3 regions of the Pseudoduganella sp. R-43 genome follow, and region 1 is predicted to be linked to each of the others. Evidence: predicted binding sites of a transcription regulator. Region 1 holds the regulator's gene; each other region holds the start of a gene.
The links. Region 1 encodes NrdR, which represses ribonucleotide reductase genes. Its sites were predicted from a motif close to CACNANATNTNGTG; they were not measured.
Positions count from the first base shown of each region.

Region 2: ACN9M3_RS26200 (ribonucleoside triphosphate reductase) is a predicted target of NrdR. The motif match lies at 6,209-6,222, and genes of this name have one in related genera.
Region 3: ACN9M3_RS27785 (ribonucleoside-diphosphate reductase subunit alpha) is a predicted target of NrdR. The motif match lies at 2,442-2,455, and genes of this name have one in related genera.

Region 1 is NZ_CP183988.1:2,540,334-2,550,067, reverse strand. It holds gene ACN9M3_RS11665 (GspH/FimT family pseudopilin) at 1-124, opposite strand, end outside; gene ACN9M3_RS11660 (type IV pilin protein) at 52-495, opposite strand; gene ACN9M3_RS11655 (pilus assembly PilX family protein) at 492-1,064, opposite strand; gene ACN9M3_RS11650 (PilW family protein) at 1,075-1,950, opposite strand; gene pilV (type IV pilus modification protein PilV) at 1,947-2,570, opposite strand; gene nrdR (transcriptional regulator NrdR) at 2,631-3,104, opposite strand; gene glyA (serine hydroxymethyltransferase) at 3,183-4,427, opposite strand; ZMP/ZTP riboswitch at 4,509-4,619, opposite strand; gene ACN9M3_RS11630 (SDR family NAD(P)-dependent oxidoreductase) at 4,834-5,577, shown strand; gene ybgC (tol-pal system-associated acyl-CoA thioesterase) at 5,697-6,095, shown strand; gene tolQ (protein TolQ) at 6,114-6,803, shown strand; gene ACN9M3_RS11615 (biopolymer transporter ExbD) at 6,819-7,259, shown strand; gene ACN9M3_RS11610 (energy transducer TonB) at 7,263-8,117, shown strand; gene tolB (Tol-Pal system beta propeller repeat protein TolB) at 8,117-9,379, shown strand; gene pal (peptidoglycan-associated lipoprotein Pal) at 9,435-9,734, shown strand, end outside.
Region 2 is NZ_CP183988.1:5,738,407-5,748,140, reverse strand. It holds gene ACN9M3_RS26235 (alpha/beta hydrolase fold domain-containing protein) at 20-1,018, opposite strand; gene ACN9M3_RS26230 (MarR family winged helix-turn-helix transcriptional regulator) at 1,113-1,568, opposite strand; gene ACN9M3_RS26225 (hypothetical protein) at 1,692-2,003, shown strand; gene ACN9M3_RS26220 (HD-GYP domain-containing protein) at 2,044-3,111, shown strand; gene ACN9M3_RS26215 (CHASE domain-containing protein) at 3,189-5,504, shown strand; gene ACN9M3_RS26210 (hypothetical protein) at 5,522-5,758, opposite strand; gene ACN9M3_RS26205 (low molecular weight protein tyrosine phosphatase family protein) at 5,772-6,095, opposite strand; gene ACN9M3_RS26200 (ribonucleoside triphosphate reductase) at 6,233-7,954, shown strand; gene nrdD (anaerobic ribonucleoside-triphosphate reductase) at 7,965-8,138, shown strand; gene ACN9M3_RS26190 (anaerobic ribonucleoside-triphosphate reductase activating protein) at 8,098-8,841, shown strand; gene ACN9M3_RS26185 (alpha/beta hydrolase) at 8,846-9,724, opposite strand.
Region 3 is NZ_CP183988.1:6,084,072-6,093,805, reverse strand. It holds gene ACN9M3_RS27795 (ATP-binding protein) at 1-634, shown strand, start outside; gene ACN9M3_RS27790 (sigma-54-dependent transcriptional regulator) at 631-2,151, shown strand; gene ACN9M3_RS27785 (ribonucleoside-diphosphate reductase subunit alpha) at 2,489-5,383, shown strand; gene ACN9M3_RS27780 (ribonucleotide-diphosphate reductase subunit beta) at 5,562-6,668, shown strand; gene ACN9M3_RS27775 (cupin domain-containing protein) at 6,755-7,126, shown strand; gene ACN9M3_RS27770 (DUF2345 domain-containing protein) at 7,163-9,235, shown strand; gene ACN9M3_RS27765 (T6SS effector phospholipase Tle3 domain-containing protein) at 9,270-9,734, shown strand, end outside.

The DNA.
Region 1 (9,734 bases):
CCAGCAGCGTAAAGCCGGGGCGCCTTCCCGCTTGCTGGCGCGTCGCCCACTTCAGCGCCAGCAGCTGCGGGAAGGCCCGGTGGCGAGATGAAGCCCGCTGCTGGTGAGTATGAGGCGTTCGCATTGCGGGTCCCTGAATCGGCTGTCGACATTGGGCGTGCCGGGCGTGGCCACAAGCTGGATGCAGTCGCGGATTTGCTGGCCATCGCAGGCCTTGCCTTCCAGCTCGTAAGCACTGGTCCTGGCGTTCCGGCCCGACCACCAGCGGAAGTCGCTCGCGGTATTCGCCGAAAACGCGGCGTAGCTACTAAACCGCGTGAAGTGGCGCTCCTGCTGCTGCATCAGCTCTTGTAGTGCGGCCTGCGCTTCGCTGCGGCGCATGCGGATGACCGCTTCGCTCCAGACCGGTATCGCCACGGCCGAGAGAATGCCGATGATGATCAGGGTGGTCAGCATGCCAAGCAAGGTGCCGCCGGCGGATGGGCGCGCGGTCATTGTTCCTCCTCGCGGCTGGCGGCATCGTGCAGCGCCTGCCAATCCATGATTTCACGCCAGCTGTGGCGTCGCACCGGTACCGGGGGCGTGTAGCTGGCCTGCATCACGGTCTCGGCGCCGGGGCGCGTGCCGAAGCCGATTACCGTCACGCGGTAATAGTGGGACGGCGGCGCTCCGGCTGGCGTGTACCCGACGCGCTCCACGAGGTAGCGCGGGCGTCGAAATGGCAGCACGCCCTGCCCTGTCTCCATTGCGGCGCCGGTCAGCGCGCCGTATTCCGTACCTCCGATACCTGCAAGGTCAACGGTTTGCCAGGCGGGAGCCGCGCTCCCGGGCTGCGCCGGCGTGGCGGGCACGTCGAGCGGCTGGCCAAGGCCGGCATTGATATCGCGTTCTGCATCCATCAATCCATCCTCCGCAGACTGGAAGGCAAGCAGGCGGTCCCGTTCAGCGCGGGCGGCCTTCTCGCCCAGCATCGCCATTTGTGCGGCCGATGCGCCGATCGTCAGGGCGGCGAACAGCAACAGCATCGTTACCGGAAGAGTGACGCCACGCTGGTATTCATGCATGGTGCTCTCCTTAATGGTTGCGCAAGGCGACCGTCGCCGCGAACAGCCGGCGCGCGCGACGCTGCATCGGCTGCGGCAAACCGGCTTCGTCGATACGTGCGCCCGGGTCAAGGCCCGGCAGCAAATCGTAGCTGCCAAGCCGGCCGCCCGCACGCGAACCGCGCTCACCGTGCAGCAGCAAGGCAATGCGAACGCTGGTGACGCGGCGCCAATGAGGACGCAGCGCACGCTCGGATACGGGAAGCGCGGCATCGAGGGCATCGATGCCGCTGGCGGTCAGGTAAAGGTTGGGGATACTGTCGCGCGGGCTATCCGTATCGACGCCATATAGCACGTGGAAGGCATCCACCCCACGCACCACGGCGTCCGAGCCCCAACCGTTTTCCCCCTTGTATTTGCAGCGAAGTTCAGCAACGCCGTCTCCAGCTTGGGCAATGTAGAAAATGCTCCAGGCCCATTCGCCTGGGTCGGCCGGGAAACCGGCGCAATTGAGCATGGCGCCGCCGCCCTCCGCGCCGGCGATTGCTGCAGGTGCATAGCGAATGGCGAGTACGTCGCTGCCGTTGACAGCTGGCAGCGCTGGGCCGAGGCCGTCGGCGTTGGTTGCCACACTTGCGGCGTCGCGGCCTTCGATGGCCATGGGCGACGTTGGCGCGGCGGCGACCTCCGCGCCTGGCTCGCCGGGATAGCCCGCCTGCCGCAGGGATTGGCCGATGATTGCCAGTGCGAAGCGGCCACTATCGTCAATGCGGGTATTAGCGCCGTTATGCAGGAAGTCGCTATCGGACGCGTGCAGGAGGGAGGCGGCCGCCAACGCTACCAACAGGCTGAGCGCCATCGCGACGAGGACTTCGGCCATGGCCAGGCCATGCTGGCGTACTGTCATTGCATGTCTCCTGCGGCTGGCGGATCAACCGGATCGTTTGGAGCCGGCTGGGCGGGCGCCGCTGGCGGTGGGCCGGGCAAGGGTGGCGGATCGGCCAGCGCGATGGGCAAAGCAACGCCTGGAACGGTGGCCAAACCGGCAGCAGCCCCATCTGGCCGCCGGAAGCGCCAGCCTATCTTGATGACGACGGGCGCATCGGCGCCACCGGAGCATGGCCATTGCAACTGGCCGCCCGGCGCCGTGTCGGCGTCGCGGCAGATGACGGCGCGGGCTTGCGGCAGCACAGCCGCAAGGTGACGGCGGAACTCTTCCAGCTCTTGCCGCGCCATGGCGCCGGAATCGCAGGGCGCGCCGGCACAGGAAGCCGGTGCGCCGGAAACGCCGCTGGCATCGCTGGCGTCGAATTCGAATCCCAGGTAAGCGGAGGACTGCGCGGCGTTCGCGCGGATGTGGTCAGCAAGCGTGGCGGCAGCCTGCAGGGCTTCGGTCTGCAGGCTCGACTCCTGTCGAGTGCGCATGGCGTGGGCCTGCATCGCCAGCGCGCCGACCAGGCCGACGGCGAGCAGCAGCACGGCAACCAACACTTCCACCATGGTGAACCCAGCAAATGGACGATGCATGGCACAGCCCTCCCCTGCTGATCAAATTAGTCAGCAGAGGACTCGCGGGTTTGAGAAATATCAAGCCTTGGGAGAGAGCTCTTGACCGTCACCAACTTCTTCGATCGCGTCCTGGAATTCGGCCAGGTCTTCGAAGTTCTTGTAGACGGATGCGAAGCGGATATACGCCACTTTGTCCAGGCGCTTGAGCTCGGCCATGACGAGTTCGCCGACGAAGACCGAATCGACTTCACGCTGGCCGCTGGTCAGCAGCTTTTCTTCGATCGAGGAAACCGCCTTGTCAACGGACTCGGCGGCAACAGGGCGCTTGCGCAAGGCCAGCATCAGGCTGGCGCGCAGCTTGTCGGCCGAATACTCGGTGCGGCTGCCGTTCTTCTTGACCACATAAGGCATGGTCAGTTCGATCCGCTCCCAGGTGGTGAAGCGCTTGTCGCAGTTCACGCAGCGCCGGCGCCGCTTGATGGCGTCCCCTTCCTCCGACACGCGGGTGTCGAGGACCTGGATATCATCGTGCTGGCAGAACGGGCATTTCATGGATTGAGCGTCTCTTATTATTGAATGAAAAAGCGCCGGACCTTACGATCCGGCGCCTCGATAGTACCAACCGCTTGCTTAGGCGTAAACAGGGAATTTGTCAGCCAGCACCTTCACAGCGGCTTTCACGCGCTCGATGGTTGCTGCATCGTGCGGGTTATCCAGCACGTCGGCGATCAGGTTGCCCACTTCTTCCGCTTCGGCTTCCTTGAAACCGCGGGTGGTGAAGGCTGGCGAACCCAGGCGGATGCCCGAAGTCACGAATGGCTTCTGCGGGTCGTTCGGGATGCCGTTCTTGTTGCAGGTCATGTGCGCCTGGCCCAGGATCGCTTCCGCTTCCTTGCCGGTCAGGTTCTTGGCGCGCAGGTCGACCAGGAACACGTGCGACTCGGTGCCGCCGGAAACGATGCGCAGGCCGCGCTTGATCAGGGTCTTGGCCAGCACGTCGGCGTTCTTCACCACTTGCTGCTGGTAGGCCTTGAATTCAGGGGACAGGGCTTCCTTGAAGGCCACTGCCTTGCCGGCGATTACGTGCATCAGCGGGCCGCCCTGGATGCCAGGGAAGATCGCGGAGTTGATGATCTTTTCGTGTTCGGCTTTCATCAGGATGATGCCGCCACGTGGGCCGCGCAGGGACTTGTGGGTGGTGGAGGTCACGAAGTCGGCGTGCGGAACCGGGTTCGGATACAGGCCAGCGGCGATCAGGCCGGCGTAGTGGGCCATGTCGACCATGAAGTAGGCGCCAACGGCCTTGGCGACTTTGGCGAAGCGCTCGAAGTCGATCTTCTTGGAGAAGGCGGACGCGCCGGCGATGATCAGCTTAGGCTTGTGTTCCTTGGCCAGGGCTTCCATTGCGTCGTAGTCGATGTCTTCTTCAGCGGTCAGGCCGTAGGAAACGACGTTGAACCATTTGCCGGACATGTTCAGCGCCATGCCGTGGGTCAGGTGGCCGCCTTCCGCCAGCGACATGCCCATGATGGTGTCGCCTGGTTTCAGGACAGCGAAGAACACGCCCTGGTTAGCCTGGGAACCGGAGTTAGGCTGCACGTTGGCTGCTTCGGCGCCGAACAGCTGCTTCACGCGGTCGATTGCCAGTTGCTCGACGACGTCCACGTACTCGCAGCCACCGTAGTAGCGCTTGCCAGGATAGCCTTCGGCGTATTTATTGGTGAGCTGCGAGCCCTGGGCTTCCATTACGGCTGGCGAGGTGTAGTTCTCAGAAGCGATCAGCTCGATGTGGTCGTGCTGGCGCTTGTTCTCGTTCTGGATAGCGGCAAACAGCTCCGCGTCAACGTTGGCGAGGGTGTGATCTTTTGCGAACATGAAATTACTCCAGTTTTTAAGGCAGATTGGATCGAATCGGGAGCCAAAAAGTGACAGGGCAGCCGAAACGCAGGTTTCCATCGTGGCTGCCCAGGCGAACGGCTGTTTGAGATCTCACGTTCCCCGGTGGTTGCCCACCTCTCACCAGCAGCGCAAGCGCCAGCTAGTTTTTCGCCAGTTACGTGAGACAGTAATGGAGCCAAGATTGTAGATTAAGTGGCCAGATCCGGCAATCGTTTGGCCGGATTCGGCGGATTTCGGGGGTTATTCGGCCTAAAACCGGTAAACCGGTGCCTGACCCGCAGGGTCAGGCACCCTCTGCGCACAGGGGTCTGACCCTGCGGGTCTGACCCCGCCTTACCGGTTTGGCGTTAGAATCCCCCAAGTTAACATTGGGAGTTCGACCATGATCGTGTTAGTTACCGGCGCAACCGCTGGTTTTGGCGCCGCGATGGCGCGTGTTTTCGTGAAGAACGGCCACAAGGCCATCGCCGCCGGCCGCCGCGCCGAGCGCCTGGAAGCCCTGGCCGCCGAACTCGGCCCGAACCTGCTGCCGGTCAAGCTCGACGTCACCGACAAAGGCGCGATCCACGCAGCCCTGGCGTCCTTGCCCGCCGACTGGAAAGAAGTCGACGTCCTGATTAATAACGCCGGCCTCGCCCTCGGCATCAAAGGCGCCCACGAAGCCGACCTGGAAGACTGGGAAACCATGATTGCCACCAACTGCACCGGCCTGGTCACCATCACGCGTGCCCTGCTGCCAGGCATGGTCGAACGCGGCCGCGGCACCATCATCAACCTCGGCTCCGTCGCTGGCGCCTACCCTTATCCCGGCGGCAATGTGTACGGCGCCACCAAGGCCTTCGTCGAACAATTCACGCTGAACCTGCGCGCCGACCTGATCGGCACCGGTGTGCGCGCTACCAATATCGCCCCCGGCCTGTGCGGCGGCACCGAATTTTCCAACGTGCGCCTGAAAGACGACGCTGCCGCAGCCAAGGTTTACGAAGGCACCACCCCGCTGACCGCCGACGATATCGCCAACACGGCTTTCTGGATTGCAACATTGCCGCAACACATTAATGTAAATTCCATCGAATTGATGCCAACCTGCCAAGGATTCTCGCCATTCGCGATCAAACGCGGCTAAAATGCCGCCCCATATAAGGGAAAACCGTAAGCAATTGTTACGAGATTGTGCAAAATGCCTTGTCGCTGATTCATTTGGCGTAAAATGTTGCCGATTCTCACTTAGTAGCTCTTCTATCTATGTCGTCTGAGTTCACCTGGGATGTCCGTGTTTATTACGAAGACACGGACGCCGGCGGAATTGTCTATTACGCGAACTATTTGAAGTTCTTCGAGCGCGCACGCACTGAGTGGTTGCGCTCCCTCGGCGTTAACCAGGATATCCTCCTGCGTGAGCACGACGCCATGTTTGTTGTCAAAAATGTCAGCGCGGACTACCACGCGCCAGCGCGACTAGACGATGTAATAAAATTGACGCTTCGTATTGATAAACTGGGCCGCGCTTCGATCCAGTTTGTACAGGAGGCGTGGTGCGGCGACCGCCTCTTAAATACTGCCCACGTAAAAGTAGGCTGCGTCGACTCGGCCCTGCGCCCACGCGCCGTGCCTGATGCCGTTGCGGCCCGCATGCGCGCATAATAATTAGATTGAGAAACAATGAACGTCACCCAAGACCTTTCCTTCATCGCCCTCATCACCAACGCACACCTGATCGTTCAGTTGATCATGGCGCTGCTGCTTGCGGTTTCCGTTATCAGCTGGACCTATATCTTCAAGAAGCTGTTTGATGTGCGCGGTGCGCGCAATCAGACCATCGAATTCGAGAAGACCTTCTGGGCCGGCGGCAACCTGCATGCCCTGCACGCCAGCGCTGGCAGCAACCGCGCCAACAGCGGCGCCCTGGCCCGCATCTTCGAGGCCGGCATGGGTGAATTCATCAAGGGCAAACAGGCTGCAGCATCCAGCCGCGACATGAATATGGGCGACGTGCTGGACGGCGCGCGCCGCGCCATGCGCGCTGCTTTCCAGCGTGAGATGGATGCACTGGAAGCGCACCTGGCCTTCCTGGCTTCGGTCGGTTCCGTTTCCCCTTACATCGGCCTGCTCGGTACCGTGTGGGGCATCATGAACGCCTTCCGCGGCCTGGCCAATGTGCAGCAGGCGACGTTGTCGGCTGTGGCGCCCGGCATTGCCGAAGCGCTGATCGCGACTGCTATCGGCCTGTTCGCAGCAATTCCGGCCGTGGTGGCGTACAACCGCTTCTCGCACGATATTGACCGCCTGGCGATCCGCTTCGAGAGCTTCGTTGAAGAATTCTCGAACATCCTGCAGCGCCAGTCCCGTTAAAAGGCGAAACTGAAGATGGCTTCCTCCTTCTCCAGCAGCATGCGCGGCAGCCGCGGCGGCCGCAAGCTGAAGTCCGAGATCAACGTCGTGCCTTATATCGACGTGATGCTCTGCCTGCTGATCATCTTCATGGTGATGCCGACCTCGAACAACCCGCAGTCGATCGACCTGCCCCACGCGGAAAAAGCGTCGCGTCCGCCGGATGCCTATATCCAGGTACAGGTGAAGCCCAACGGCTCGCTGATGATCGGCATCGCCGGCAAGTCGGCTGATGCGCCGGAAACCGAACCGAACCGCGATGCACTGGTGCGCAAGCTGCGCACCCTGCATGAGAAATATCCCGAGTACCCGGTGCTGATCGCCGGCGACAAGGAAAGCAAGTACGACGATGTGATCCAACTGATTTCCGAAGCGAAGAAGATGGGGATTAACCGCGTTGGCTTGGCAACGAAGTAAGGCATGGCAATGACGATGGCAAATGCAGGCGGACCGTACCGTGTGCCGAAGCGGCACGGCGGCACGCGCGCGTTTGCGCTCGCGCTGGCGATGCACTGCGTGCTGTTCGCGTTCCTGTGGGTCGGCATCCGGTGGAACAATGACCCGGTCGGCGTCGATGCCGAGATCTGGGACATGACCACGCAGATGGCCGCGCCAAAGGCACCTGAACCAGAGCCGCAGCCTGAGCCAGAGCCGCCTGCACGCGAGCCTGAACCGACGCCGCCCCCGCCACCGGAAGTGGTGAAGCCGGTGCAGCCTGATCCTGAGATCGCGCTGCAGAAGAAGAAAGAAAAAGAGAAGAAAGAGCTCGAGCAGAAGATCGCCGAGCAAAAGAAAAAGCTCGAAGATGAGAAAAAGCGTCTGGCCGAGCAGCAGGATAAGCAAGACAAGCTGGATAAGCTGGAAAAAGAAAAAGCCAAAAAACTGGCGGAACTGAAAGAGAAGGAAAAAGCTGCCAAAGCCCGTGCTGCAGAAATGCAGCGCATCATGGGTTCGGCAGCTGCAGGCTCCACCGGAACGGCGGCGCGTTCAACCGCGCCTAACCTGGACAAGGGCTATGTCGCAAAGCTGCGCACCAAGATCATGGGCCGCATCGACTATCCTGGCGCCAAGCAGGATATCGAAGCAAGGTTCATGGTCAGCCAGCTTCCTAGCGGCGAAGTCATGTCCGTGAAGAAAACGAAAAGCAGCGGTGTAGCTGCGTATGACACTGCGGTGGAGAATGCGATTTATAAGGCCTCGCCCCTGCCGAAACGCGATGACGGCACGGTGGCGCGCGAGCTTGAACTCGTGTTCAATTTGAAGGACGTACCTTGATGAACAAAGCTAAATTGATGTTCGTAGCGGCCGGCGCGGCGTTTGCGCTGTCGGCCCAGGCGCAACTGCGCGTCGAAATTTCCGGTGTCGGCAGCAACCAGATTCCGGTTGCCATCGGCCCATGCGCCAATGAAGCAGCGGCACCGGCCCAGATCTCGGAAATTATCAAGGCTGACCTGATCCGCAGCGGCATGTTCAAGGTCATCGACGTTACGCCGACCACTAACCTGATGCAGGTCGATGCCACCGGCTTGAAGTCGCTCGGCGTCGACGCACTGGCCGCTTGCGCCGTGCAGCCAGCCGGGAATGGTTCGTTCGAAGTGCAGTACCGCCTGATCTCCACCCAGGGCAAGGACCTGTCGGCCCTGAGAACCCAGGTACCGAACCAGTATGGCCGCCTGGCAGCGCACAAGCTGGCGGACGACATCTATGAAAAGCTGACCGGCTTCAAGGGCGTGTTCTCGACCCGTATCGCCTACGTGGTCCAGCAAGGCCGCCAGTACCGCCTGGAAGTGGCTGACGCCGACGGCGAGAACGTGATCCCGGCCCTGACCTCGAGCGAACCAATCATCTCGCCATCGTGGTCGCCTGACGGCACCAAGGTCGCCTACGTTTCGTTCGAGCAGCGCAAACCGGTGGTCTACGTGCAGAATCTGACGACCCGCCAGCGCACCGTAGTGGCCAACGAAAAGGGCAACAACTCCGCGCCGGCCTGGTCGCCGGACGGCAAGCGCCTGGCGGTGGCGCTGTCCAAGCCCGGCAACACCCAGATCTTCATCGTCAACGCCGACGGCAGCGGCATGCGCCGCCTGACCAACGGCACCACCATCGACACCGAACCGCAATTCAGCGCCGATGGCCAGTCGATCTATTTCACCAGCGACCGCAGCGGCGGTCCGCAGATTTATCGCATGAGCGTCAACGGTGGCGAAGCACAGCGTTTGACGTTTGGCAGCTCGTACAATATCAGCCCGCGCATTTCCGCTGACGGCAAGACGCTGGCTTATATTTCGCGGCGCGATGGCGGCGCCTTCCAGCTGTTCGTATTGGACCTGGAATCCCGCCAAGAGCAACGCCTGTCCGATACCACAAGCGACGATTCGCCAAGCTTCGCTCCGAATGGCAAGTACATCCTGTACGCCACTCAGAACGGCGGCCGCCGCTCGCTGGCCGTGGCATCGACAGACGGCCGGGTTAAGCAACGCCTGAGTATTCAGGCGGGCAATATCAAGGAACCCACTTGGGGCCCTTTCATGAAGTGAAGAAGTAAAAGAAGTAAACGAGAAGTAGCACCTTTAACGACCAGGAGAAATAAAAATGCGTAACGTAAAACACGTAGCCTTCATCCTCAGCACTGCAGCCCTGCTGGCAGCTTGCTCCACCCCACAGCCAGAAACCAAGCCAGTAGCCGTGGAAGAAAAGCCAGTGGTTCAGCCACCTAAGGAAGAACCACGCGTGGTTCAGCCAGTGCAAGCACAAGTTGACGAACTGGACATCCCAGGCGGCAAGCTGGCCAACCGTTCCGTGTACTTCGACTTCGACAGCTACGTTGTTCGTGAAGACGGCAAAGAAGTGGTGTCGAACCACGCTGCATACCTGGGCAAAAACCAGCGCACC
Region 2 (9,734 bases), 3.2 Mb from region 1:
TGACCCCGACTTTCATCTTTCACTTCAGGCGGTATTTCAGCTCTTCGCCGGCTTGGCGCATCGCGGCTTTGGTGCCGGGGGCGTTGCTCAGCACGTTCAGCAGGCCGAAGTCGTGGATCATGCCGTTGTAGCGGACTGTGGCGGTTTCGACACCGGCGGCATCGAGCTTCTTGCCATACGCTTCGCCTTCGTCGCGCAGCACGTCGAATTCGGCGGTCTGGATCAGGGTTGGCGGCAGGCCTTTCAATTGCTCGGTCGTGGCCTGCAAGGGCGAGGCGTAGATTTCCTTGCGTTTGGCGAGGTCGGTGGTGTAATTGTCCCAGAACCATTTCATCGCATTGCGGGTCAGGAAGTGGCCATCGGCGAACTGCTTGTAGGAGGCGTTGTCGAAATCGGCATCGGTGACAGGCCACAACAGGACTTGGGCGCGCAGTTTCGGCTGGCCCTGGTCTTTCGCCATCAGCGCCACTACCGCAGCCATATTGCCGCCGACGCTATTGCCGGCCACTGCGAGGCGGGTGCCGTCGACGTTGATTTCCTTGCCATTTTTCGCGACCCATTTGGTGGCGCCATAGGCTTGTTTGATTGCCACGCCATAGCCGGCTTCCGGCGAAGGGGTGTAGTCAACGAAGACGGCTGCGGCGCCAGAGTTCACTACCAGGTCGCGCACCAGCCGTTCGTGGGTGGGGAAGTCGCCCAGCACCCAGCCGCCGCCGTGGAAAAACATGAAGACCGGCAGGGTGCCCTTGGCGCCGGCCGGGCGCACGATGTGCAGCTTGATCTTTTCGCCATCGACATCGATCACCTTGTCGGACACGTCGGCGGCAGGCAGTCTGGCGCCTTGCTGGGCGCCGGCCAGTACCTGGCGTGCATCGGCAGGGCTCAGCGATTCCAGCGGCTTGCCACCTTCCAGCGCTTTCAGGAATTGCGCGGTTTGCGGTTCTACGCCCGGCAGGCTGGCGGCGACGGCGGAACCGGCGAGGAGGGTAAGGGCGGAAGCGGCGATAAGGGTTTTCATGGCAAATCTCCTTTAGTTAACGATTAAATAGTGCGCTACTTAATTGGCTTTAAAAAATGCCCACACTGGCGACACCAAGGTGGGCACCTGACTGTTACGCGTTGTTCATCAGGCTGGTGCGCAGGACCGACAGCTCGCGCTGCAAACGAATCACTTGCTCCAGGTCGCAGCCGCTGGCGCCCAGCACGCAAGCCGGCAGCTTGGCACCCTCGTTGCGCAGCTCGCTGCCGTGCGGGGTGAGGGCAATGATCACCTGGCGCTCGTCTTGCGGGCAGCGGGTGCGGGTGATCAGTTCGGCCTGCTCCATCCGCTTGAGCAGCGGCGTCAGCGTGGCCGAGTCGAGAAAGAGGCGCTCGCCCAGGGCCGACACCGTTTGCTCGTCCTGTTCCCACAACACCATCATCACCAGGTATTGCGAGTAGGTCAGGCCCAGCTTGCGCAGCAGCTTGCGGTACAGCTTGTTCATCGCCAGCGAAGTCGAGTACAAGGCGAAGCACAATTGCTGGTCCAGCTTGGGAACCTGCTCGAGGTCAAATGATTTCGTATCCATGCCTGGCAGTATAGATAGTGCGCGATCTAATTGCAAGCAAATTTTTCCGTTGACCTTGCCTGATGAGGAATCTTTGACTATCGTTAAAGTGCCCGTAACCTGCGCTGGGCAAAGGGGATGACAATGAATCAAATGAATCACTATCATTCAGGCGCCTACCCAGTGCCCGACCAGCGAGGCCCGGAGCCCGTGCTTTTCCTGGTCGAACTGGACCCGCAGCGCGTCGTTGATGGTGTGCGCTACGACGAAAACTACCTGGCCGATGACGTGCTGGCCTGCGGCACCATGCGCGAAACCTGCCCGATTTGCGAAGAGGGCCACCTGCAACTTGTCCTGCGCCAGAAGAACGTGCGGGTGGCGCACCTGTTCTGCATCGAATGCACCCGTTGTTTCGGCGCTTTCCTGCCCGATGGCTCGCCGGCCCTCGCCGACTGAACATTCCCTGCGTATTGTTCCCGTGCGGTATCATGCCGCAATGAAGAGCCCAAAGACCAAGCCGCTGCTGCTGATCGTTGACGGATCGGCCGACCACCTGCAACAGCTCAGCCACCTGCTGGAAGACAGGTATGCCGTGCGCCTAGTCGAAGATGGCGACAACGCGCTTGCCTCGGCGGAGCTGTTGCCGCGCCCGGACCTGATCCTGGTCGACGTGGTGCGCGATGGCTTTGCGGTTTGCCAATGCCTGCGCGGCAATCCGGACACTGCCGGCATCCCGCTGATCGCCATGATCGAGCGCGGCCAGCCGGACCTGGAGCAAAGCGCCCTGGCCGAAGGCGCTTCCGACGTGGTGGCGCGCCCGCTGGTGCCGGAGCTGCTGCGCGCGCGCATCGCCACCCACCTGCAGTTGCGCGAGGCGCGCGCCAAGGTGCAGCGCCAGCGCAACCGGCTCAATGAACTGGGCCAGATCGCCGATGCCGCTGCCTGGGCCATCGCCAGCCTGGCCGAATGGCGCGACGAGGAAGACCCTTCGCACCTGCGCCGCATCCAGCACATCGTGCTGGCGCTGGCGCGCCAGTTGCAGGGCAACCCGCGTTTTGCCAATGAACTGGTGGAGGCCCATATCCCGCTGCTGTTCAAGGCAGCCCCGCTGCACGATATCGGCAAGGTGCGCATTCCCGATGCGATCCTGCTCAAGCCGGGCCGCCTGACGCCGGAAGAATTCGAGATCATGAAGCTGCACACGGTGCACGGCCGCGATGCCATCGCCGGGGTGGAGCGCGAGCTGGGCTTCTCCAACGCCTTCCTGCGCTTCGCGCGCGAGATCACCTACAGCCACCAGGAGCGCTACGATGGCTCCGGCTATCCGCAAGGCCTGGCTGGCGATGCCATTCCGGTAGCGGCGCGCCTGGTCGCGGTGGCCGATGTCTATGATGCGCTGGTATCCGAGCGCGTATACCGTCCGGCCTTTACCCACGAAACTGCCATCGAACTGATCCGCCAGGGCAGCGGCGAGCAATTCGACCCGGATGTGGTCGATGCGCTGCTGGCCGCCGAGGAACAGGTCAGGGAAATTGCGCTGCGATACCAGGATGCGACAGGGTAACAACGGCTGACCGTTTCCCTGGCGTATGAGGGATTTCACTATGCTATAGTCGTCTCCATAGTCCCGTCGGAGCAAGCATGCGCATACACGGATACCTGGCCTTTATTGTCGGTATTTGCGTTACCGTGTGGGTCTGCATGTTCGTGATGAATGTGCAGGACCGCCAGACCAATGAAGCCTTCCAGCGCGACACGCAAAAAATTGCGCGCGACACCCAGCTTCGCTTGCAAACCTACTTCGACATGCTGCTTAGCATTAAGGGCGTGTTCGCGGTGAAGGACGATGTCTCGCGCGTGGAATTCAGCCGCTATGTGCGCGAGCTGGACCTCAAGCGCCGCTATCCCGGCTTCCAGGCCATCCAGTTCGTGCGGCGCGTGCCATCCAGCCAACTGGATGCCTATGCGGTACGCATCCGTGCTGATGACAGCCTGCAAAGCGGCGGCTATCCCGACTACAAGGTGCATCCGGCTTCGGTGCGGCAGGAGCACTTCCTGATCGAATACAACGAGCCGATGAGGGGCAATGAAAACGCCTTCGGCCTGGACCTGGCCGCACTGCCTCCGCATTACAAGGCCCTGCAGCTGGGCAAGGCCACCGGCCGCGTGGTGGCCACCGAACGCATCACCCTGGTGCAGGACGCCAGCGGCCAGCCCGGCTTCGTTGCGCGCGCACCGATCTACCGCCGTGGCGCCTCGCTGTTGACGGAGCAGGAGCGCGACGCAGCGCTGGTGGGCTTTGTCGCCATTGTTTTCCGTGTCAACGACCTGATGTCGGAAACGATCGACAGTCCGATGCTGCAGCACCTTTATGTCAGCATCAACGATGCGGGCTACATCAACGACGGCGGCAAGATGCCGGCCACGGTCGACAACCTGATGTTCAACAGCTTCGGCAAGCTAGGTTCGGGCGAGCGCATGCCGGCGCTGCCAGGCCTGACCAGCAACATCCCTCTCGATGTCGGCGAGCGGCGCTGGATCATGAAATTCGAAGGCCATGCGAGCGAGCGTTATAGCCGCGACTTGAGGCTGATCACGGTGATCGGCCTGGCCGGCTTTATCATCAGTGCCCTGATCGGCGCGCAGATCATGACATTGCAGCGGCGCCGCGCGCTGGCGCAAAAGCTGCGCGTCACTGCCGACGAATTGCGTGCGTTGCAGGATAGCGCCATTGTCGGCATCGGCTTGTTCGCCAACGGGCTGATCGTGCGCTGCAACCGCGGGCTGGAAGAGATGATGGGTTACCAGCCGGGCCAGTTGGCGGGCCGCTCCTGCAATATGCTGACGGGCGGGCTGAGCGATCCCTTTGCCTGCGTGGCCGATGGCACGCCGATGCATTTCGAGCTGGAGCTGGCCAGCTCCAGCGGCCGGCGCCTGTGGTGCATGGTGAACGGACGCATGCTGGACGAGAATGAGCCGCGCAAAGGCTGCGTCTGGGTCATTATCGATATCACGGAGCGCAAGCAGACCGAGGCAGCGCTGGTCGACACCAAGCATGGCCTGGAGCGCAGCCTGAATGAGCTGGCACTGCAAAAGTCTAACGTGGAAATGGCGCACAAGGATCTGTCGGCCGTGCTGCTGACGTTGAAACAGGCGCAGGCCAACCTGATCACGTCCGAGAAAATGGCATCGCTGGGCGCGCTGGTAGCAGGCATTGCGCACGAACTGAATACGCCGATCGGCAACAGCCTGCTGACCGCGACGGCCTTGAGCGACATGTGCAAGGAGTTTGAGCGCCAGCTCTCCGAGGGCGGCATCAAGCGCTCGGCCCTCGATACGCATCTGAAGGATGCGCGTATGGCGTGCTCGATCATCACCAACTCCCTGACGCGGGCGGCTGACCTGATCCACTCCTTCAAGCAGGTGGCGGTCGACCAGACCTCCGACAAACGGCGTTCGTTCAACCTGCATGGCGTGGTGCACGACACGCTGGCGACTTATTCCGCCCAGCTGCGCCGTGCCAACTGCGAAGTGAAGGTGTGGATGCCGGAGACGCTCAACTTCATGTCCTACCCCGGCAGCGTGGGCCAGGTGCTGAGCAACCTGATCCAGAACGCCATCATGCATGCCTTCGAGGGCCGGGAGTCCGGGCATATCACCATCAGCGCCGTCGAGATGGACGAGGATAATGTCGAACTGCGCTTTGCCGATGACGGCAATGGCATGAGTGCACGCACGCTGCGCCAGGTGTACGATCCCTTCTTCACCACCAAGATGGGGCAGGGCGGGTCAGGGCTCGGCATGAACATCGTCTACAACCTCGTTACCGGCGTCTTGCGCGGGACCATCCACGTTGAATCCGAGCCTGGAAAAGGCACTACCGTGATCATGACCTTGCCGCGCCAGGTTCCCGCGAAGGAGGAACTGGCGGAAACCGACCTGCTTCACGCGCAGTAGTCGGGCAAAGCCAGAAGTCAGGTGCGCAAGCCTTCCAGGATTTTCAATGCAGCACGCTCCGCTTCGCCTTCGGCGGCATGCTGGTCCAGAAAGGTCTGGTCTGCCGACACGCGTCGCTTCGGATAGATATGGGTCATATGCATCGGGTTCGCGGAAGGGGCGAAGATGGAGACGTAGGCGCCCCATTGCTCCGTGCCTTCAAGCAGTTCGCCGGTGTACTCAATCTCGTAGTCATCAACGCTTTTGGTAGGCATCGTCATTCCAGGATCAGCGCAGGAACTTGCCGGCTTTGGCTTCGAGGAGCCGAACCAGTTCGGCCTGCATGTATTCGTAGTCGTCAGGAATGTCGAGGCAAATCACGCGCTTCCCGTTCAGGTGCGCCCTGAAATCGCGGGAGAGGCGGTTGCGGTGAGTCTTCTCCATCACGAAGATGATGTTGGCCCACGCGATCTGCTCGCTCGACAGGGGGACGTCGGCGTCATTGCCCAGGCCTGCGGAATCGGTCTCCACATCGGGCCAGCTCGCGAATACATGCTCCGCTGTCGGGCTGCGCAAGCGATTTTGCGTGCAGATGAAGAGTGCTCGTTTCATGGTATAGGCGAATTTTGCACGAATCTTATCAAATTTAAACCAGATCAAGGAAATCAAAAATCAGCGCCGTCAAGTCGCTGTTCACTACATTTAGTGTGTAATATCCATCGAAACACAACATGTAGTTTAAGAGAATAATGAACCCTGCCCGCAAGACTACCGTGGACGTGGAGTCCTCGATCAATGAATACCTCCAGCAGCTCGACTGGCGGGTGAACGCCAATGCCAACCAGGGCTATTCGCTGGGCGGCATGATCCTCAACATTTCCGGCAAGATGGTCGCCAACTACTGGCTCGACCACGTCTACCCGCGCACGGTCGGCGAAGCGCATCGCAATGCCGATATCCACATCCATGACCTCGACATGCTGGCCGGGTATTGCGCCGGCTGGTCGTTGCGCACGCTGCTGAACGAAGGCCTGAACGGTGTGCCGGGAAAGGTGGAATCGGCGCCGCCGAAGCACCTCTCCAGCGCCGCCGGCCAGATCGTGAACTTCCTTGGCACCTTGCAGAACGAATGGGCCGGTGCCCAGGCTTTCAGCTCCTTCGACACCTATATGGCGCCCTACGTCCGCAAGGATAGGCTGGGCTATGAACAGGTACTGCAGACCATGCAGGAACTGGTCTACAACCTGAACGTCCCCTCGCGCTGGGGCACGCAAACGCCTTTCACCAACCTCACTTTCGACTGGACCTGTCCGGAAGACTTGCAGGAGCAGGTGCCGGTGATCGCCGGCGAAGAGATGCCGTTTACCTACGGCGACCTGCAGGCCGAGACGGACATGATCAACCGCGCCTACATCGAAGTGATGATGCGCGGCGACGCCAAAGGCCGCGCCTTCACCTTCCCGATCCCGACCTACAACATCACGCCGGACTTCGACTGGCACAGCCCGAATGCCGACCTGCTATTCGAAATGACTGCCCGCTATGGCTTGCCTTACTTCCAGAACTTCGTGAACTCGGAACTCAAGCCGAACATGATCCGCTCCATGTGCTGCCGCCTGCAACTCGACCTGCGCGAACTGCTCAAGCGGGGCAACGGCCTGTTTGGCTCGGCCGAACAAACCGGCTCGCTGGGCGTGGTCACGTTGAACTGCGCCCGCCTTGGCTACCTGTATGCAGGCGACGAGGCGGCGCTGTTTGCACGCGTGGACGAACTGCTTGAACTGGGCAAGACCAGCCTGGAGATCAAGCGCCAGGTGATCCAGCGCCTGATGGATGGCGGCCTGTTCCCCTATACCAAGCGTTACCTCGGCACGCTGCGCAACCATTTCTCCACGCTTGGCGTGAATGGCATGAACGAAATGCTGCGCAACTTCAGCGGCGACACGGAAGACATCACCACCGAAGCCGGGGCCGCGCTGGCGATACGCCTGCTCGATCACATCCGCGCCCGCATGCTGGAGTTCCAGGAAGAGACAGGGCATATGTACAACCTCGAGGCTACGCCGGCCGAAGGCACAACCTACCGCTTTGCCAAGGAGGACCGTGCCCGCATGCCGTCGATCCTGCAGGCAGGCACGCCGGAAATGCCTTACTACACCAACTCTTCGCAGCTCCCGGTGGGCTTCACCGATGACCCGTTCGAAGCGCTGGAGCGGCAGGACGAGCTGCAACGGAAATACACAGGCGGCACCGTGCTGCACCTGTACATGACCGAGCAGGTATCCAGCGCCGATGCCTGCCGCCACCTGGTGCAGCGCGCACTGACGCACTTCCGCCTGCCGTACATCACGGTGACGCCGACGTTCTCGATCTGTCCGAAACACGGCTACTTGAGCGGCAAGCACGAATTCTGTCCGAAATGCGATGAGGACATCCTTGCGCGCAAGACGCGCGAACTTTCACTTGACTAAGGAGATAGGCATGACCGCCAAGCAGCCAAACCAGGAAATCGCCCTCACCGACGCAGAGCGCCAGCCTTGCGAAATCTGGACGCGTGTAATGGGGTATCACCGCCCGTACTCGTCCTTCAACGTTGGCAAGAAGGGGGAATTCAATGAGCGCACTTATTTCGTCGAGCGCCGGAACAATGGCTGACAGGGAGCTCAAGGTCGGCGGCTACGCCAGGTTTACCTCGACCGACTATCCCGGCGAGCTGGCAGCCGTTGTGTTCGTCCAGGGCTGTCCCTGGCGCTGCGGGTACTGCCACAACCCGCACTTGCAGCCCAGGGACGTTGCGCCGGCGATCGCCTGGCGCGACATGCTCGCTTTTCTCGCCGGCAGGGCAGGGCTCCTTGACGCCGTGGTGTTTTCCGGCGGCGAGCCGACCCTCGATCCGGCGCTGGAAGACGCGATGCGCAGCGTGAAAGCGCTCGGCTTCAAGGTGGGCTTGCACACCGCAGGCATCTACCCTGAGCGCCTGAAGCAGGTGCTTCCGCTGACGGACTGGGTAGGCCTCGACATCAAGACCTCATTCGAGGCCTACGATGAAATCACTGGCGTCAGCGGCAGCGCGCAAGCAGCGCGCACCGCCGCCCGCATTGTCATTGAGAGCGGCGTTCCGTACGAATTCAGGACCACGATCCATCCCAAGCTGACTACACCCCGGCACCTGGCCGCGTTGGTGGAGCAGATTTCCGGCATGGGCTGCGAGACGTATGCACTGCAGGATTTCCGTTCGGTTGGCTGCCGCAGCCAGGATTTGATCAATTCCGCCAGCGAAGGCGTTTTGCACGGCGAATTGGCCGGCCAGGTGAAGTCGCGGTTCCGCCAGTTCACGCTTCGGCAAGCGAATGGCTAGCTGATCACTTCACCAGCATGGCATCACGCAGGATCGACCCCGCCATGTCCAGGGCTTGTTTGCCTTCCTTCAGTTCCTGGTAATAGTTGGGCCAGAAGTGGAACATCTTCGGCCATATTTCGAGCCGCACGCGTACGTCGGCGATGGTGGCTGCACGGGCGAGGGCGATGGAATCATCGAGCAGCGCTTCAGTGGCGCCGACGAAGATGTTGAGCGGGGCGATGCCGTGCAGATCGGCGAAAACAGGGGAGGCCAGGGGCACGTTTCGCGGCCGGTCGCCGAGGTATTGCTCGGCCAGGAACAGCATGAGTTCGCGGTTCAGCACCGGGTCGCATTCGGCGTTTCGTGCGTAGCTGCCTGCCGCAATGGTCATGTCGGCCCAGGGCGAGAACAGGACCGTGCTCGCCGGCTGGGGAAGGCCCAATTCCCGCAAACGCACCAGCATGGCGATGGCAAGGCCGGCGCCCGCGCTATCGCCTGCCACCGTGAGCTGCATGCCTCGATCAAGCAAATACTGGTATCCGTTAACGGCATCGTCCAGCGCATCAGGGAAGGGGAATTCGGGCGCGCGCCGGTAGTCCAGGGCGAAGGTCTTCATTTCCGCCGCGCGACCCAGTTCGCTGACAAAATGCCGGTGGCTTTCCAGGGAACCCCATACGAAGCCGCCGCCGTGCAGGTAGAGGATGACGCCGTCTTCGCGCGCGTCCGAAGTGAAGGTCCATTCGGCGGGAACGCCGTTCGCCATGACGGGAGCGACGCTGACGTCCGCGGCAGTCGGATAGAGCCCGGCCAAGGCATCGCACGCCTCCCGGCGCTGAGCGATGGTGAGTTCTGTCGGCCGTGCACGAAACATCGCTTCCAATCGATCGAGCTCGTTTTCCATTGTGCGTGAG
Region 3 (9,734 bases), 3.3 Mb from region 1:
TCCGCTGTCGGCCATCGGCCACGCCAATTCGCTGCTGGAAGAGGATTTGCACGCGCCCGTGCACAAGCGCCTGCTGAAGATCATCGCCGACAATGTGGCACGCGTGAACCGCATGGTGGAAGACATCCTGCAACTGTCGCGCAAGGCGCAAAACCACCATGAGCCGATGGAGCTGGAAAGCTTCCTCAATGACTTGAAGGCGGAATTCGACGAAACCCATAAGCTGGACAGCAAGATCGTCTGCCTGGGCGGCATGCGCCAGGTGGTGGTGCGCTTCGATCCGCTGCACCTGCGCGAAGTGCTGATCAACCTGCTCAACAACGCGGTGCGCTACGCCAGCGGCACGCCGGCCAGCATCCGCGTCTTCATCGTGCAGGTGGCCGGCCGGCCGCTGGAACTGCACGTGCAGGACGATGGCCCCGGCATTTCGCCGCAGGTGCGGGCCCACCTGTTCGAGCCGTTTTATACTACGTCGAGCAAAGGCACGGGCCTGGGGCTGTATCTGGCGCGTGAATTGTGCTCGAATAACGAAGCCATGCTGGACTACGAACACCGCTTCGAAGCCAGCGTGACAGAGGGCGGTGCGCGCAAATCGAGCGGCCGTTTTGTGATTACATTTGCGAAAAACACATGACTTCTCCACGTGTCCTGGTCGTCGACGATGAAGCCGACCTGCGCGAACTGCTGGAAATTACCCTGCTGAAGATGGGGCTGGACGTGGACAGCACCGAAACACTTCAGCAAGCACGCCAGCTGTTTGCCGAAAAAGACTTCCAACTGGTGCTGACCGACATGCGCTTGCCCGACGGCCTTGGGCTGGACCTGGTGCGCGAGGTGGCTGCCAGCGGCAAGAATATCCCGATTGCAGTCGTGACGGCCTTCGGCAGTGCCGAAAATGCCGTGGTGGCGCTGAAGGCGGGCGCCTTTGACTATGTGAGCAAGCCGGTGCAGCTGGAGCAGTTGCGCGTGCTGGTGCAGTCGGCGTTGAAGCTGAGCGACAGCGCCCCGGCTGCCGCCCCGGCGCGCGGACAGGCGCAAGGCAGGCTGCGCGGCAGTTCGGCTGCGATCCAGGCCCTGCGCGCCCAGATTGCCCGGCTGGCGCGCTCGATGGCGCCGATTGCCATCAGTGGCGAGTCGGGCAGCGGCAAGGAGCTGGCGGCGCGCGAAATCCACGCCCAGAGCTCGCGCGCGGACAAGCCGTTCATCGCCGTCAACTGCGGCGCCATCCCGGAAGCCCTGATGGAGGCCGAGTTCTTCGGCTACCGCAAGGGCGCGTTCACCGGCGCTTCCGACGAGCGCGACGGCTTCTTCCAGGCTGCCAACGGCGGTACCCTGATGCTGGACGAGGTGGCCGACCTGCCGCTGGCCATGCAGGTCAAGCTGCTGCGCGCGATCCAGGAACGGCGCGTGCGCAAGATCGGCGCCACGGCCGAGGAGCCGGTCGACGTGCGGATCATTTCAGCCACCCACAAGAATCTGGAAAAACTGGTGGAGAACGGCCTGTTCCGGCAGGACCTGTTCTATCGCCTGAACGTGATCGAACTGCGCCTGGCGCCCTTGCGCGAGCGGCTTGACGACCTGGACGAACTGGTCGAAGCCATCCTGGCGCGGCTGGGGAGCTTTGAGCAAAAGGTGGTGCTGGCGCCCGGCGTGCTGGACGTCTTGAAAGGCTACTCCTTCCCGGGCAATGTGCGGGAGCTGGAGAATATCCTGGAACGCGCGCTGGCATTTTCCAATGATGGCGTGATCTCGGCGGAAGACCTGGCGCTGAAAGGCGGTTCGCTGCCGGCGCCAGTGCCAAGCCCTGCGCCCGTGGCCGCGCCAGCCGCTCCTGCCAGCCCGGAGCCCAGCCAGGCTGCCGCCCAGCCGGCCAGCCCGGCCGCCACGCCAGCGCCGGTGGCAAGCTTGCCGGCCGAAGCCCCTGCAGGGGCGGCCGCAGCAGGCGGCGCGCCGGCCATGCCGCAGCTGCCGGCGTTCAATGTCCAGGCAAGCAGCCTGCCGGCCTACCTGGAAGCGGTCGAGCGCGACATCATCACGCGTGTCCTGGCCCAGGCCAACTACAACCGCACCCAGGCCGCCCAGCTGCTGGGCATCAGCTACCGCCAGCTTCGCTACCAGATGCAGAAGCTGAACATCCAGGACCCAGGCTAGCAGTTCGCGGCGGCGGGGCGCCCGCCGCCCGATTGGTCTATAATCCCGGTCCGCCGCGAAAATCCCCTTGATTGATGTAGCGTTTTCGCCAACGCACAACCGTGTGCTGCGCCGCAACATTGCTTATTAAATCAGCACGCAAAAAGCTGTGTTAGTGCTCGCTCACCGCCGATCGCCTGTAGCGATGGGGGATATCAAAAGTCAATAAGAAAACGTGGTCTAAACGAAAAAATTTCACCTTGTACGATCCGAATCACGTCACTACAATTAGTGGACAGAATTCGATGGTCCACTAGATATAGTGGCCATTAACAAATACTGAATACGCGGAGCATAAATGCAATCTACTCAAGATATTTCCACCACTCAGGCGCCTCAAGTGCCTGTTTCCGCTGGCGAAACCGCTGGCGGCGTCGCTGTTTCCGCTAGCCAAATGGCCGACTACCGCATCATCCGCCGCAACGGCGCCGTGGTCGCTTTCGAGCCATCCAAGATCGCCGTGGCAATGACCAAGGCCTTCCTGGCAGTAAACGGCGGCCAGGGTGCGGCTTCCGCCCGCATCCGCGAACTGGTGGAAGAATTGACCAAGAACGTGGTGAGCGCCCTGATGCGCCGCCAGCCAGCCGGCGGCACCTTCCATATCGAAGACGTGCAAGACCAGGTTGAACTGGCCCTGATGCGCTCCGGCGAACACGACGTGGCACGCTCCTACGTGCTGTACCGCGCCAAGCACATGGAAGAACGCCGCCTGAAGAAAGAGGCAGCCGGCGCCACCGCGACCGCTGAGCCGCAGATCAACGTCACCGAGAACGGCGTATCCCGTCCGCTGGTGATGCAGGAAGTGCGCGACCTGATCGGCGCCGCCTGCAAGGGCCTGGAAAAGCACGTCGATGCCGACGCCATCCTGGCCGAAACCGTGAAGAACCTGTACGACGGCGTGCCGGTCGAAGAACTGCACAAGTCCGCCATCCTGGCTGCCCGCGCGCTGATGGAAAAGGACCCGGCCTACTCCCAGGTGACCGCCCGCATCCTGCTGCACACCATCCGCAAGGAAGTGTTCGGCAAGGAAGTTCCGCAAGCCGGCGCCGCTGCCGCCTACATCGAATACTTCCCGCAGTACATCGCCAAGGGCATCGCCGCTGAACTGCTGAACGAAGAACTGGGCAAGTTCGACCTGGCCAAGCTGGCCAAGGCCCTGGTGGCCGACCGCGACCTGCAGTTCGGCTACATCGGCCTGCAAACCCTGTACGACCGCTACTTCCTGCACGTGCGCGATGTGCGCATCGAAATGCCGCAGGCCTTCTACATGCGCGTCGCCATGGGCCTGGCCCTGAACGAAACCGACCGCGAAGCGCGCGCCATCGAGTTCTACAACCTGCTGTCGACCTTCGACTTCATGTCGTCGACCCCGACCCTGTTCAACTCCGGCACCCAGCGTTCGCAGCTGTCCTCCTGCTACCTGACCACCGTGTCCGACGACCTGGAAGGCATCTACGACGCCATCAAGGAAAACGCACTGCTGGCCAAGTTCGCCGGCGGCCTGGGCAACGACTGGACCCCGGTGCGTGCACTGGGCGCCCACATCAAGGGCACCAACGGCAAGTCGCAAGGCGTGGTGCCGTTCCTGAAAGTGGTGAACGACACCGCCGTGGCAGTGAACCAGGGCGGCAAGCGCAAAGGCGCCGTCTGCGCCTACCTGGAAACCTGGCACATGGACATCGAGGAATTCCTCGACCTGCGCAAGAACACCGGCGACGACCGCCGCCGCACCCACGACATGAACACCGCGAACTGGATTCCGGACATGTTCATGAAGCGCGTGATGGAAAAGGGCACCTGGACCCTGTTCTCGCCATCCGACGTGCCTGACCTGCACGACAAGTTCGGCAAGGAATTCGAAGAAGCCTACCTGGGCTACGAAGCCAAGGCAGCCAACGGCGAACTGCGCCTGTTCAAGAAGATCGAAGCGCTGGACCTGTGGCGCAAGATGCTGTCCATGCTGTTCGAAACCGGCCACCCATGGATCACTTTCAAGGATCCGTGCAACATCCGTTCGCCGCAGCAGCACGTGGGCGTGGTGCACTCGTCGAACCTGTGCACAGAGATCACCCTGAACACCAATGACGACGAAATTGCCGTCTGCAACCTGGGTTCCGTCAACCTGCCGGCCCACATGAAAGAGGGCAAGATCGACCACGTCAAGCTGCAGAAGACCATCCGCACCGCGATGCGCATGCTGGACAACGTGATCGACATCAACTACTACGCAGTTGAGAAAGCACGCAACGCCAATATGCGCCACCGTCCGGTCGGCCTGGGCGTGATGGGCTTCCAGGACTGCCTGCACATGATGCGCGTGCCATACGCCTCGATGGAAGCGGTGAGCTTCGCCGATACCTCGATGGAAGCCGTGTGCTACTACGCCTACCTGGCTTCGACCGAGCTGGCGGAAGAGCGCGGCCGTTACGAGTCGTACGAAGGCTCCCTGTGGTCGCGTGGCATCCTGCCGCAAGACTCGGTGCGCCTGCTGGCGGAACAGCGCGGCGGCTACCTGGAACAGGACCTGTCGTCCGCGATGGACTGGACCCCGGTGCGTGAACGCATCGCCAAGTTCGGCATGCGCAACTCGAACTGCGTGGCGATCGCCCCGACCGCAACCATTTCGAACATCATCGGCGTGTCGGCTTGCATCGAACCGACCTTCCAGAACCTGTACGTGAAGTCCAACCTGTCCGGCGAATTCACCGAGATCAACGCCTACCTGGTGCGCGACCTGAAGGCACGCGACCTGTGGGACGAAGTGATGATCGCCGACCTGAAGTACTTCGACGGCTCGCTGAGCAAGATCGACCGCGCTCCGCAAGACCTGCGCGACATCTACGCCACCGCGTTCGAAGTGTCGCCAACCTGGCTGGTGGAAGCAGCATCGCGCCGCCAGAAGTGGATCGACCAGGCACAGTCGCTGAACATCTACATGGCAGGCGCTTCCGGCAAGAAACTGGACGAAACCTACAAGCTGGCCTGGCTGCGCGGCCTGAAGACCACCTACTACCTGCGCACCATTGCAGCGTCGCACATGGAGAAATCCACCACCCGCACCGGCGCCCTGAACGCCGTGTCCGCGAACGTGCCGGATGCCCCGGCGGCAGTGACTGCCGAGGTAACCGAAGGCGCCGCCTGCTACCTGCGTCCTGGTGACCCAGGTTTCGAGGAATGCGAAGCCTGCCAGTAATACAATAGTCATAGTTAGAACCGGTAAACCGGGGTCTGACCCGCTGGGTCAGACCCCGTCTGCACAAAGTCCTCGGCTGTAACAATACCGTCGGCGGTCGAGCAGAAGGTGTCTGACCCTATGGGTCAGACACCGGTTTACCGGTTAAAGAAGAGTAAATCTAAGAGGAAAAAAACAAATGCTATCCTGGGATGATGAAGCCGCGGCAGCACCGCGCCAAACCCCACCACTGGGCGCCACCGCCGAAGCCACCGCCGAGCAAGTCGCCCTGCGCGTCAACGCCGACGACAAGCGCGTCATCAACGGCCAGACCGACGTCAACCAGCTGGTCCCGTTCAAGTACAAATGGGCCTGGGACAAATACCTGGCCGGCTGCGCCAACCACTGGATGCCGCAGGAAGTGAACATGCAGCGCGACATCGAGCTGTGGAAGAACCCGAACGGCCTCTCCGAAGACGAGCGCCGCCTGGTCAAGCGCAACCTGGGCTTCTTCGTCACCGCCGACTCGCTGGCAGCCAACAACATCGTGCTGGGCACCTACCGCCACATCACCGCCCCTGAGTGCCGCCAGTACCTGCTGCGCCAGGCGTTCGAAGAGGCAATCCACACCCACGCCTACCAGTACATCGTCGAATCCCTCGGCCTGGACGAACAGGAAATCTTCAACGCCTACAACGAAGTAGCGTCGATCCGCGACAAGGACCAGTTCCTGATCCCGTTCATCAACGTGCTGACCGACCCGGCCTTCAAGACCGGTACCATCGAGACCGACCAGCAGCTGCTGAAGTCCCTGATCGTGTTCGCCTGCCTGATGGAAGGCCTGTTCTTCTACGTCGGCTTCACCCAGATCCTGGCGCTGGGCCGCCAGAACAAGATGACCGGCGCCGCCGAGCAATACCAGTACATCCTGCGCGACGAATCGATGCACTGCAACTTCGGCATTGACCTGATCAACACCATCAAGCTGGAAAACCCGCACCTGTGGACCCCGGCCTTCAAGGAAGGGATCAAGGGCCTGTTCCTGCAAGCCGTGGACCTGGAATACCGCTACGCGGAAGACACCATGCCACGCGGCGTGCTGGGCCTGAACGCAGCCATGTTCAAAGGCTACCTGCGCTTCATCGCCAATCGCCGCGCCACCCAGATCGGCCTGGAAACCCTGTTCGACCAGGACGAGAATCCATTCCCATGGATGTCGGAAATGATCGACCTGAAGAAAGAGCGCAACTTCTTCGAAACCCGCGTCACCGAGTACCAGACCGGCGGCGCGTTGAGCTGGGATTAAACCCTGCTACCTGGAAAGCCCGGCACTGCCGGGCTTTTTTGTATCTGAAGCCAGGAAATAAGATGTTCTCCTAAATGAGGTATGCAATGACCAACGTTGTCTCTCCGAACCAGATCGCGGCAGGCCTTACTGAACACTGGTCGCCCCGCGTAGTGGCAGAACTGGACGACTCGTTCGTCAAAGTTGCCAAGGTACTTGGCTCGCTCACCTGGCACAGCCACGATAACGAGGACGAGCTTTTTTATATTCTCAAAGGCTCTTTAACTATCGAGATGGAAGACAGAACGGTGGTGCTCCGTGAAGGGGAGGCTTTCGTCGTTCCGAAAGGCGTCAGGCACAATCCCGTCGCTGTTGAGGAGTGCCATATCATGCTGATCGAACGAAAATCGACGCTTCATACCGGTACCGAAGTTACGACAAAAACGCGGAGCCTTGCCGATCAGTTGCGTCCGGTCTGAAAGAAAGTGACAGACCGCACCTTGTCAATGTAAAAAATTCAATCGTGCCCCATTCGCTACCACCGTGACAACGGTACCGAACAGCGCGACACCATCACGACATGGCACGCAGTGCGGCAACTGAGCGCCGGCAGCGTGAGCCGCCGCAGTTGGGATTACGCCCAGGCCTGGTCCATGGGTAGCCAGAACCTCAGCGAGGCTGACCAGGGCAAGCTTGGCAACCAGTTCGCCAGTGGCCTTGATGATTACCTGGTCGATGTGCCGCATGCGGGTGACAACGACGCCGATTACCGTAGCCTGGGCACCCTGCGCATGCAACGGCATGAATACGAGTCCAAGTTCTTCCAGGGCGAGGGCAGCGACCGCAATATGTGCGTAGGCCAGTGGAATCGTGTGAGCGGCCATCCGGAGCTGGAGTCGCATTCGGAAGAGCAGCGTGAGTTTGTCATCACCGAACTGCGTGTGGAGGCCGAAAACAACCTGCCCAAAGCATTCGACGACCGCGTGCGCCGGCTGTTCGCGCTCAATCACTGGCGTACCGACAGCAATGGCATGGAGCAGGCCAGTGCCGAACGCGGCGTGCGCTACACCAATCGCTTTACTTGCATGAGGCGCGGCATTCCCATCGTGCCGCGCTACGACCCACGCATCGATCTGCCGCGCACCGAGGCGCAGAGCGTGACGGTGGTCGGCCCCGTCAACGAAGAAATCCACTGCGATGCGCTGGGCCGCGTCAAGATCCGCTTTGCCGGCTGCCGCAACGAAGACCATGAGCACGCCAACGGCGCCGGCGCGTCCGACAGCGAGCGCGATTCGGCCTGGGTGCGCGTGGCCAGCGGCTGGGCCAGCGCCCAGTATGGCGCGATCTCCCTCCCGCGCGCCGGCGACGAAGTGATCTGCGTCTTCCTCGGCGGCGACCCGGACAAGCCACTGATCATCGGCCGCGTACATGGCGGCAAGACCAACCCGCCATCATTCAGCCACCGCAGCCGACTGCCCGGCGACAAATACCTGTCCGGCATCAAGAGCAAAGAGGTCAAGGCGCAGCGCTATAACCAGTTGCGCATGGACGATACGCCCGGCCAGATCAGCGCCCAATTGGCCAGTGAACATGGACACAGCCAGTTGAACCTCGGTTATCTGACCCATCCGCGCTGCGACGGCGAAGCCGACCCGCGCGGCGAGGGCTTCGAGCTGGCCACCAACGACAGCGGCGCCATTCGTACCGCCAAGTCGCTCCTGATCTCCGCCTGGAAGCGGCTGGACGCCTGCGGCAACCAGCTAAGCAGCGACGAACACCTGGCCCTGATGCAGGACTGCCTCGACCTGTTCAAGTCCCTTGGCCAGTACGCCGCCGAACACCAGGGCCTTGCGCTGGATGCCGAGCCGCAAGCGGAACTCAAAGACCATGTGGACGCCGCCGCCGGCGGCAGCAATACCGATCGCCAGCGCGACGGCGGCAAGCCGACGCTGAGCATGACGGCGCCGGCCGGAATCGCGCTCAGTACACCGAAAACGCTGGTCAGCTACGCCGGCGTGAACGTCGACACGGTGGCCCAGCAGCATATGCAGTTCACGAGCGGCCAACGCTTCAATCTCAATGCGGGGAAGGGCATTTCGCTGTTCTCGCACATGGACGGCATCACCCAGGTGGCGCACAAGGGCAAGTTCCTGCTCCAAAGCCAACTGGATGACATGCAGATCAATTCGGCCAAGGACATCAAGGTCACCGCTGCCAAGCGCCTGATCATCATGGCCGAAGAAGAAGTGACCTTGATGGTGAGTGGTGGCGCCTATTTGACGCTGAAAGGCGGCAATGCCGAAATCGGCGGTCCGGGACCACTCACCGTGAAAACGGATGGCCACCACTGGAACGGTCCCGCAAGCGCCGCGACCGAGCTGCCCAAGTTTGAATCGGGCGATTTTGGCCGCGTGCCACGCCTGCTGCGCGCCACCGACGGCAAGCCGGTGGAAGGCATGCAGCTGCACGTCGAGCGCGTCGGCGACAGCGCGATGAAGGGCGTCAGCGATGGTGCCGGTACCGGCGAAAAGATCGTCGCCGACCGCCTGCAGCAGATCAAGGCCATTTTCTATCGTCCGCGCAAATGAAGTGCACTCCCGTATCAGCCAGGAAATCGCATCAATGACGAAGCCATTAACTTTTGACGGTCCGGTTGAGGACCCGTGTAACCTGATCGTCGGCGCCAAGAGTGGCGTCTGCCTGGTCGACCCCAAACACCTCGACGTGATCGCCCAGATGCCGCTGCCGGGCATTACCATTTTCGTGCACGGAGTGAATTCCGATGGCGAGTGGTACACGCAGACGGAAGATGGCATCTGCAAAGGCCTGAACGACCGCCTCAAACGCAATGAGGGACAGATTGTTCATGCTACGCCGGAAGGCGGCCAGCTACGGCCAGCCAAATATATGGAGGAGTTGACGCCGGATGGGTTCATTAATCCCGAGCTGAACGAAAATTCTTTTGTTGATTGTGCGGGTAGTTTCTCTCCGGTGATTCACTTCCGCTGGGGGTATAAGGCTAGCAGCGAAGAACTGCAGAAGTTTGGCGATTCCATTTACCTCAATGAAAAGAACTATTGGGGAGGT